DNA from 3 places in the Paenibacillus sp. CMM36 genome. Region 3 is predicted to be linked to each of the others. Evidence: predicted binding sites of a transcription regulator. Region 3 holds the regulator's gene; each other region holds the start of a gene.

Region 1 (3,287 bases), on a different contig from region 3:
TCCACAAGTATCGTTTCATATATATTTTATTATTTGACAAATGGCATTGTCAAGGGAATGCAAACATTAGTAGAGTACCATGCAGCTTTCCATGTAATAACTAGCTCATCCTATCCGTTCATACTAGCCCAAGGTTCAGCAGCCGTTTGGCAATTATTCCTCCCACTGCAACAATTCCTCGTCATCTGAAGCAGCGTCATGCTCGGCCGCAGTGAGATGATTGACCACTCGGCGTGTCATATCCCCCGAATATCCGCGTCTCATGAGAAAAGGGTAGGTTTTCCTTTTTTTCTCCATTATATCACCACGTACCTGATTCCATTTCTTACGTCCGATCGTCAAAGCACTCTCCCACTCCTCATTATCGGTGATTTCACCTAACGCTTCCCCAATAGAGGCTTTAGAGATGCCTTTCTGACGGAGTTCTTGCCTAACCCACATCTTCCCCTTACGTTGGCTAGTTATACGCTGCCTTGCCCATTGGCGGGCGTACAAATCATCATCCACGAGTTGCTCCCTTTCCAGTCGGACCATTACTTCGTCAATAACAGACTGATCCAGTTCTTTTTGCACCAAACGCTGGGCAATTTCCTGACGTGTGCGAGGCTTTCGCCCCAAATATCGAAGCGCGAGTACATAGGCCTGTTGCTTTTCATCTGCCAGAACAATATCTTCCAGTTCTTTTTTGACGAATGACGTTCCTTTGAACATATTGTACTTGATCATTACATCTTCTAATACAGACAATGAATACGGGCCAAAATGAATGATATAGCGTCCACGTTTGCGTCCCTGTCCCTGCTCTACCCTAGTAATCATCAATTCCTCATGATCCGGAAAAAGAGAAATCTCTTGTTGCTTATTTGCTTCCGCAGAATATTCATCTTCATCGTCCAACTGCAATATGTTTCCCTCACTTTGAAATTCACGAAAGCAGTCTTTGGACAACTGCTACGCAAAAGTTAGATTCCGCTGACAAAGCAGCTTTAATTGATGCAAAAATGCCCTGCACAACTGTGCAGGGCATCAGAATCATGCTATTCAACCGGATTGTGCCATAACCCTGGCTCCAGTTCACAAATCAGGATTCACCAAGCTTTATTCAAGCTCCAACAATTCCTGTTCTTCCTTGGCTTGCTGTGCCAACTCTTCTTCTGTAGGCGGAGCAACCGTCGTAATCAAATTGCTTGCCACCCGAATTTTTTGCTCGATCGTACTAGCAATGTTCGGATTTTCCTTCAAAAATTGCTTCGCATTCTCACGTCCCTGACCAAGGCGCTCACCTTCGTAGGAATACCAAGCTCCACTCTTGTCGACAATGTCATGCTCCGTACCGATATCGATCAAGCTACCTTCTTTGGAAATGCCCTCACCGTACATAATGTCCACTTCAGCCTGACGGAATGGAGGGGCAACTTTATTCTTCACGACTTTAATACGTGTGCGGTTACCCACAATGTCGTTACCCATTTTCAAACTTTCAATACGACGAACATCCAAACGTACCGTAGAGTAAAACTTCAAGGCACGTCCACCTGGTGTTGTTTCAGGGTTACCGAACATAACACCTACTTTTTCACGTAGCTGGTTAATAAAAATAGCAATAGTTTTCGATTTGTTAATGGCTCCAGACAGCTTACGCAATGCCTGCGACATCAGACGTGCTTGAAGACCGACATGGGAATCTCCCATTTCGCCTTCAATCTCTGCCTTCGGCACAAGTGCCGCTACGGAGTCAACAACTACAATGTCTACTGCTCCACTACGTACAAGGGCTTCGGCAATCTCAAGCGCCTGCTCTCCTGTATCTGGTTGCGATAGTAACAACTCATCAATATTGACACCCAGCTTGCTTGCATACGACGGATCAAGCGCATGCTCGGCGTCGATAAAGGCGGCTTGTCCGCCTGTTTTTTGCACCTCTGCGATAGCGTGAAGAGCTACTGTCGTTTTACCGGATGATTCCGGTCCGTATATTTCAATAACCCGGCCTCTTGGAAAGCCGCCCGTTCCTAACGCAATATCCAAAGCAATCGAACCACTGGGGATCGTTTCCACTTGCATGTGGGTAGACTCACCCAACTTCATAATGGAACCTTTACCAAATTGCTTTTCTATTTGACGGAGCGCCATATCCAGCGCAGCACGACGATCTGACAATAAACTCACATCCTTCATTGTTTGTACTTTAATAATACCTTGTTTTGACACGCTTGCCAAGCATTTTTTCGAACATACATTCGTTTTTTTATTCACACAGCTCTCTTCTGTAATTACACCTGTCTCTTAAAACAAAAAAAGAACCGCTGGCAAAAGGCTTTGCAACGGTTCTTCCGATAAGGTGATTATATCATGAATATCTATCTAAAACAACTCTACGACCCACACTGTACATAGATGATTAAGAGAGTTTCTCGTTCTCTACCAGCCTGCGCCACAATCTGTACAGAATCGCTTTGACTGATCGCAGTCGGATTGTTTCGCGGTTACCACTCAGTCTCAGTTCATGTACTTCCGTTTCCTTGTCGCGTTCAGCAATGCCAATATACACTAGACCGACTGGCTTACGTTCGGAATACCCAGGTCCGGCTACACCAGTAACTGAAAGTCCAAAATCGCTGTCCATGATCATTCTCGCCTGCTCTGCAAGCACAAGGGCCACTTCCTTACTCACTGCACCTGGCGCTTGATCCCCCTCTAAATAATCACAAGGCACGTTGAGTAATTTCATCTTCATTTCATTGGAATAGCACACGATGCCACCTTGAAACATAGTAGCACTGCCAGGTATAGAAGTGAGGTGTTCCATCAGCAGTCCACCTGTACAGCTTTCTGCCGCACTCACAGTGAGTCCGCGATTGGCCATTAGATCTACGATAACCTTCTCCAGCGTAACATCTTCGCTTGCATACATAAATTCCGAAAGACGCTGCTGAATTTCTACTTCCGTAGCCGTCAGCTTAATCAATGCTTCACTTTCGCTGGCCGCCTTGGTGGATATACGGATCGTGACTTCCCCTTCCTTGGCATAAGGAGCAATCGTGGGGTCTGTCTGGGATTGGATCAGATCTAACAAACGGGTTTCAAGAGCTGACTCACCAATCCCTGCAAATTTTAGCATTTTTGAATAAATTGGCGTTTCCTCACCGCTCAATGCCTGCTGAAGCAACCAAGGTTTGGCCTGGTTTGCAAACATCGGTTTGAGTTCCTTAGGAGGTCCAGGCAAAACTACATAAAATTTACCATCCTGTGCAATTGCGTCGCCCACAGCTAGCCCTGTCTCATTT
Region 2 (3,287 bases), on a different contig from region 3:
ATCCGCAGAGCCGCGCCCCTATCGAACAACGTTTTAACACTTTGAGTAATCCAAGAATGGGAGTGAAGGATTTTGCCTTCAGTAATATTAGAACGCAGCCGTAAAAAAAGGCTGGAGCACGCACACCCTTGGGTGTTTAAAAACGAAATAGCCAAGATCGAAGGAGACCCAGAGGCAGGCGATTTGGTCAGTATTGTTAACCATCAGGGGCGTTATTTGGCGACAGGTTACTATAATCCGGCTTCACAAATTACAGTGCGTGTGATGTCCTATGAGCCGCTGGAAGCGATGGATCAAAACTTTTTTGCCCAACGCTTTCGCAAATGTCTGGAGCACCGCGAACGTTTTGTGACCGGGGGAGACGCTTATCGGTTGGTGTACGGCGAGGCTGATTTTTTGCCTGGACTGATTGTAGACCGTTTTGGTGATGTGTTGGTTGTGCAGCTGTTAACGCTTGGCATGGATCGGCGCAGGGAAGAAATCAGGGATGCGCTCGTTGAAGTAGTGGGTCCTGTTGGTATATATGAGCGCAGTGATGTATCCATCCGAGAGCTGGAAGGATTGAAACAAACGAAGGGTCCTTTGTACGGTGATTGCCCGCGTCATGTAGTGGTGACGGAAAATGGCCTGCACATCAAGGTTGATATCGTAGAGGGCCAGAAGACGGGTTATTTCTTTGACCAGCGTGAAAATCGTGCGGCCATAGCACCGTTGATGACAGGTTGGGGAGCACGTAGTGGAATTACGCTACAAGAAGTTGCTACAGACTCAGGGGACGCTGCCACAACGGTCATGAAGCCAGTGAATAAAAGTGGTAAGGTTGTTGAATTCCCATTCTGGGACGGCGCAACCGTATTGGAATGTTTTTCACATACGGGAAGCTTTACGCTCAATGCCTGTAAATATGGTGCTAAAAAAGTAACTTGTCTTGATATTTCTGAGCATGCGATTGAAAGTGCGCGGGACAATGTCAAGCTGAACGGTTTTGAGGAACGCGTCGAGTTTGTCGTCGACGATGCTTTTCAATATTTGCGCAATCAGGTGAAAGGTGTAGAGGAACGCAATGCACGAGCCGGGGGCAAAGGAGATACGTCTAAGCCGCTGACAGCGGGTGGCGGACGCACCTTTGACGTGGTCATTCTTGATCCGCCAGCCTTTGCCAAAACGAAGAACGCTGTCAAAGGGGCTACACGTGGATATAAAGATATCAACCTGCACGGGATGAAGCTCGTTAATGAGGGCGGCTATCTGGTGACAGCGAGTTGCTCGTTCCACATGCGGCCGGAGTTGTTTTTGGACACCATTAAGGAAGCAGCGGCAGATGCCGGCAAAATCCTTCGTCTGGTAGACTGGAGAGCAGCTGGTAAGGACCATCCTCAAATTTTGGGTGTGGAGGAAGGCCATTACTTGAAATTCGCCATCTTTGAGGTGCGCAGCCGGACACAGTTGTAGTTTCATACAAAGTCAAAGTCAATCGCCCTTTTGGTGATTAAATAGGTAAAATAAACTCGTTTTAGGTATAAATCAGTCCTGTAGAGAAGGCGTGCACCAAGCCAATCTGCGGGACTGATTTATTTTTTAGAGGGAGAAAGAATTGCTACAACATGGCAAACGTACGTTCTTTTCTCTCTTGCCTGATATGCTATACTGTTTAATAGAATGTTGTTCGTTGGAAAGGAGGCCGCATCATGTCGGTCCGTTTGTTGATTGGCCGCTCTGGGAGTGGTAAAAGTACGTTAATCCGCAATGAAATGACGTCTATGTTACGCGAGGAGCCGCTAGGTAAGCCTATGCTGTTACTTGTACCGGAGCAATCGTCATTTGCTTCTGAGCATGCGTTACTTACAGAAGCCGGAAACGGTATTCAGGGGTCGGTGCGCGCCCAAGTGATGGGATTTCACCGTCTTGCCTATTTAGTTATGCAGGAAACTGGGGGTTCAGCGCTGGTGCCTGTAACGGAAGAAGGCAAGAAGATGCTTTTATATAAAATTATTCGTCGTCGCAAGGATGAACTGAATTTGTTTAAGGATTCGGGAGACCAGCTCGGCTTTGTGGATCGGTTGAATACATTGTTCACGGAGCTAAAGCAGTATGGAAATGATACTCGGTCTGTACCCGAGCAACTGGAGCGAATGAACGCTGCTGGAGAGTCAACTCCGATTTTGCGCGGCAAGCTCAAAGATATCAGTCTAATCTACGAGGATTTTGAACGAGAGCTGACGCTTAAATATATTGACGGTGAAGATACGCTGCGCATGCTGGCAGAACAGATTGCAGAGTCTTCCCTTGTGCGTGGAGCAGACATTTGGATGGATGGCTACCGTAGGTTTACACCACATGAATATAAAGTGGTGGAGCAACTTATGCTGCATGCCTCTTCGTTGACAGTGGCGCTGACTTGCAACCGCAGCTACGAGAGCGGACAGCTTCCGCATGAGCTGGATTTGTTTCATCCTTCGGCGGCTACGTATGTAAAGCTCAAAGGAATGGCAGACGAGCTGATGATAGAGACGCAGACACAATTACTTCGCCCTGATCCGCCGCCGAGATTTAAGGAGCGTCCGGCGTTGGCGTATTTGGAGGCTAACTTTGAATATCGTACAGGGTTACGGAATCAGGAACAACGGATGCGGCTGCAGCAGCTACGAGAGCAGTGGACAGAAGAACAGCCGGAAGGCATAAAACTGTATGCTGCAGCGAATCGCCGCGCTGAGTTGGAAGGGGCTGTACGCGAAATGCGTCGTTTAGCCCGAGATGAGGGCGCGCGTTATCGGGAGATGGCCTTGTTTGTGCGTCATATTGAAGATTATGAGTCATGGGTGGAACCGATATTCAAACAATATGAGGTTCCAGTATTTCTGGATCAGCGGAGAAGTGTATTGCATCATCCCTTAGTGGAATTGATTCGGGCTTCACTGGATATCGTGCAGCGACGCTGGCGATATGAGGATGTATTCCGTGCGGTCAAAACAGATCTTCTCCTGCCGCTGGATGGTCGGGTGAGCCGCGAGGAGATGGATCGTCTGGAAAACTATGTACTGGCCTGCGGAATACAAGGTAGCCGTTGGACAGACGGTCGCCCGTGGCAGGCTGTGCCCAGCTTGTCACTGGAGCTGGAGGAGCAGGAACGGAACCGTAGGCGGGATGAAACGTTGGATTTGATGGAGCTGTGTCGGGATGTAATCGTGACGCCTTTACGTGCGTTTGAGAAACGTGTGGGCAAGGCACGAACTGCACTTGAGAAGTGTGAAGCGGTATATCTGTTACTGGAGGATGCAGAAATTGGC
Region 3 (3,287 bases):
ATACCTTGCTTTTTGCGCGATTTATTTAAATGCGCTGTGTTTTTGCGTACTTTTCTTTCAAATGATCGGGCCATCTCTCAATTCCTTCCCAGATATATTACATTAAAACAATTGCCTCAAAGCTGATCTATATAGATACCATGAGAGGTACCTAAAACAAAAGGCAAATTGCAGGCTTGGGCGCTTTAACAACATTAATGCTTCAGCCCGTCATTTCCCTTCGATGTATCATCGTCCACAAATTCAATCGTTTCTAGCTGCTGCCGAAAATTACGACGAATGTTACCTAAATAAATTTCCCGAAGATTGGCACGTTCTGTGGTTTCCTCTTCTGTTAATCCCTCGGATTTTGCTTTGCGCGCTAATTCATTAATGCGCTGTACCAAGCTGTCTATATCCAAATTGTGTCCCCTCCATAAAAGCAAAGATATAATACACTTTGACATGTAGAAAAGAGCTTGTCAAGGCTCCCGCATTACGCTCCCTGACAAGCTCTAATAGTCTATAGATCATAAGTCAGGAAGCTTGAGTACCTGACCTGCCTGCACTCCCCGATCCTCTAAACCGTTAATCCGCACAATTCCTTCTATATATACTCGTGTATCCATTCGTTCCGGTTTATGATTCGCGGCAATCTGCCACAACGTATCCCCAGGTTGTACTGTCAGTTTAGTCACTTCTTCCTTGGAAGCTGAAGGAGCCGCGAAAACCGTAAGTACACCTGCTCCTGCAATCCAAGCAACAATCACTATAATAAGAAGCTTAAGTAAAAGAGTATGGGTAATAATCTGCATAAAACGCGCCCTACCCTCTTTTCGGGTCTCCTGTAAATTTTCTATATTCATTGGAAAAATACTTTGATAGGTGCTATATTTCATCATGGTTGTGTCCTCCAAACGTTTGTTCTTATGTTTTCACAATATAACACGAACGTTTGTTTTGTTCAATAGAAAAGAGAACAAAAGTTCGCAATTTTTTTAGGGATTATTTAGAACTTATGTTTGTACGAACGGAGGTTCTATGCTATAATTTTCCCAAACGTTACTAAATGGGGTTGATACGGTATGTCTAAGATTTCGAGCCGCCAGCAGGCCATTCTTGAATTTATCCGCAATGAAGTGCGTCTAAAGGGATACCCCCCTTCTGTACGCGAAATAGGCGAGGCTGTCGGATTGGCCTCCAGTTCTACGGTTCACGGTCATTTGGATCGCTTAGAGAAAAAAGGACTCATTCGCCGCGATCCTACAAAACCACGGGCTATTGAGTTACTCGGTCAAGACGAATCGGATAACAGCAACTTGATTAATTACTCCATTAGTCGTGTCCCCGTCGTCGGCAAAGTAACCGCTGGTCTTCCTATTACGGCGACAGAAAATATTGAAGATTACTTTCCTCTTCCCCAACACTTTGTTGGTGAGGATAAAATATTCATGTTATCTGTTGTAGGCGAAAGCATGATTGAGGCTGGGATTGCTAACGGAGACTATGTAATCGTACGTCAGCAGCAGACCGCTGATAATGGCGATATTGTTGTAGCTATGACAGATGAAGACGAAGCTACAGTTAAAACCTTCTACAAAGAAAAAGATCATATCCGGCTTCAACCTGAAAATCCAGCCTTTGAACCGCTTCGTCTGACACACGTCAGTATTTTGGGCAAAGTTGTAGGACTCTTCCGGGACTTCCACTGATTTCTCGTTCTTCCTTCCCCGTTATTCTATCCCCTAATACAAAACCGGCTGCCTAGGGCAAGCCGGTTTTGTATTGTTATCATGCTTACTATGTATCTCACAACTATTCTTTCCTTTTAGCAACCTATTCCTATTGTATCTACTATAAAATCAGCCTCATCGTCTCAAATAATCCCCCACTGATCTTGAACAGCTATACTGTTGTGGGCAAAACTAATAGATCTTTCTTTCTTTTAGCTAAATATGGTATATTAATTATTCATAGCCCTGTAGGAGGAATTAAATGAAAAAAATAATAATTTCAGCGTTTGTTATGATATTTATCGTCGTAAGCTGTGCAGTTCCAACAATGGATCATTTGTATGCAGAAGAGAAATCACACATAACAACCTACGATCGTATTCAGTACATACAAATACTCATCCATTTCAGGTATTTAGAAAAGCAACTTGAAGCTGTAATTTCCGAAAGAAATAATTACCCAGAGGCCAGCCAAGAATATAAACAGCTCTCAGAACAACTGAATCATATTCTTGTCCAAGAGGCGTACTACGAAAAAAAACTTAACACCCTTAATAGTAAATAATTTTCATACAAACTGCATATTATCTTTATTCTACACATTAGACTCATGCCGACCTGCCTGTAACATCTCCTGCAACGTAAAGTTGAAAAGGCGAAGACAGGTTCGCATGAGTTTTTTTGTTAACCTTTAGGGATATAGGTACTAGCTTCTTTTTGCTTCTAATAGATTTATGCTGATACATTACTATCACAATTGACATATATATATAGCAGAACTAAGCAAAGGAGATATGCAGATGATCAGAAATAGAGTTAAAACGTATAAGCATCGCATCGGGAAAAACAGATATCTGGTCGTTAAAGTCTTTCAAGCCGCAGCTGCTAAAACAGGAAGCGGAAATGCACTAGCAACCAATGCCTTGAATATCAAAATTTCCAAGCGTAAGCATAAACGCCACTAAGATTCAACCGCACCTTCATTTCTTGAAGGGAGGTGATATTATGAGCAGAAGACATTGCAGACGTGATTTAAGAAGAAGAAGATTGAACATCCGTTCCAATCAAAGAGCCACTGCGCGTGCAAGAGGTAACGCACTGGCTGTTAATTTGTTTAGCGTAAACGATAGACAACGCAGACGTTAATAATCGTTTTCATGCAAAAAGCGGGAGAAATTCTTCCTGCTTTTTTGTGTTAAGCAGCACACCTAACTACTGCTATGAATCGTTTAAGCAAGCGGACGAGATCGTAAATATCACACATAGTTGAACAGTCGCTACTATTTTACTCTTTTATAAATCTAACAGACAGGAAAAAGTGGTTCTCTTTTAGAATAATGTGCATAGAGAAATTAAACCAGAAGGAGACAAGCCATGATAATTAAAATGTCACTTTCAAATATGGGGGATTTTAAAAAGTCAAATGAGAATAACGGCTTTATTGTGTCAGGAAAAATTATACCTAAATACGAGAACAACATTTGGTCATATATAGAAGAAAGTTTTCCCGAACCATATTTTAAACAGTATGAGGATGATGACGTCGATATCAGTTATATTAATGAACAAGGAAAA

What was found. The regulator LexA, encoded in region 3, represses DNA repair genes until DNA is damaged. The targets are predictions, from matches to a motif close to CGAACATATGTTCG.
Region 1: recA (recombinase RecA) is a predicted target of LexA. The motif match lies at 2,230-2,243, and genes of this name have one in related genera.
Region 2: addB (helicase-exonuclease AddAB subunit AddB) is a predicted target of LexA. The motif match lies at 1,609-1,622, and genes of this name have one in related genera.

The regions. Positions count from the first base shown of each region.
Region 1 is NZ_JBSEDY010000018.1:59,741-63,027, forward strand. Features, by position in the region: gene ACWA2B_RS24605 (regulatory protein RecX) at 154-903, opposite strand; gene recA (recombinase RecA) at 1,099-2,160, opposite strand; gene ACWA2B_RS24615 (competence/damage-inducible protein A) at 2,402-3,287, opposite strand, start outside.
Region 2 is NZ_JBSEDY010000009.1:158,119-161,405, reverse strand. Features, by position in the region: gene ACWA2B_RS18305 (class I SAM-dependent rRNA methyltransferase) at 73-1,452, shown strand; gene addB (helicase-exonuclease AddAB subunit AddB) at 1,689-3,287, shown strand, end outside.
Region 3 is NZ_JBSEDY010000004.1:23,249-26,535, forward strand. Features, by position in the region: gene ACWA2B_RS09655 (hypothetical protein) at 1-74, opposite strand, end outside; gene ACWA2B_RS09660 (DUF896 domain-containing protein) at 195-401, opposite strand; gene ACWA2B_RS09665 (LysM peptidoglycan-binding domain-containing protein) at 510-878, opposite strand; gene lexA (transcriptional repressor LexA) at 1,065-1,691, shown strand; gene ACWA2B_RS09675 (hypothetical protein) at 1,975-2,277, shown strand; gene ACWA2B_RS09680 (hypothetical protein) at 2,513-2,677, shown strand; gene ACWA2B_RS09685 (hypothetical protein) at 2,718-2,858, shown strand; gene ACWA2B_RS09690 (GNAT family N-acetyltransferase) at 3,087-3,287, shown strand, end outside.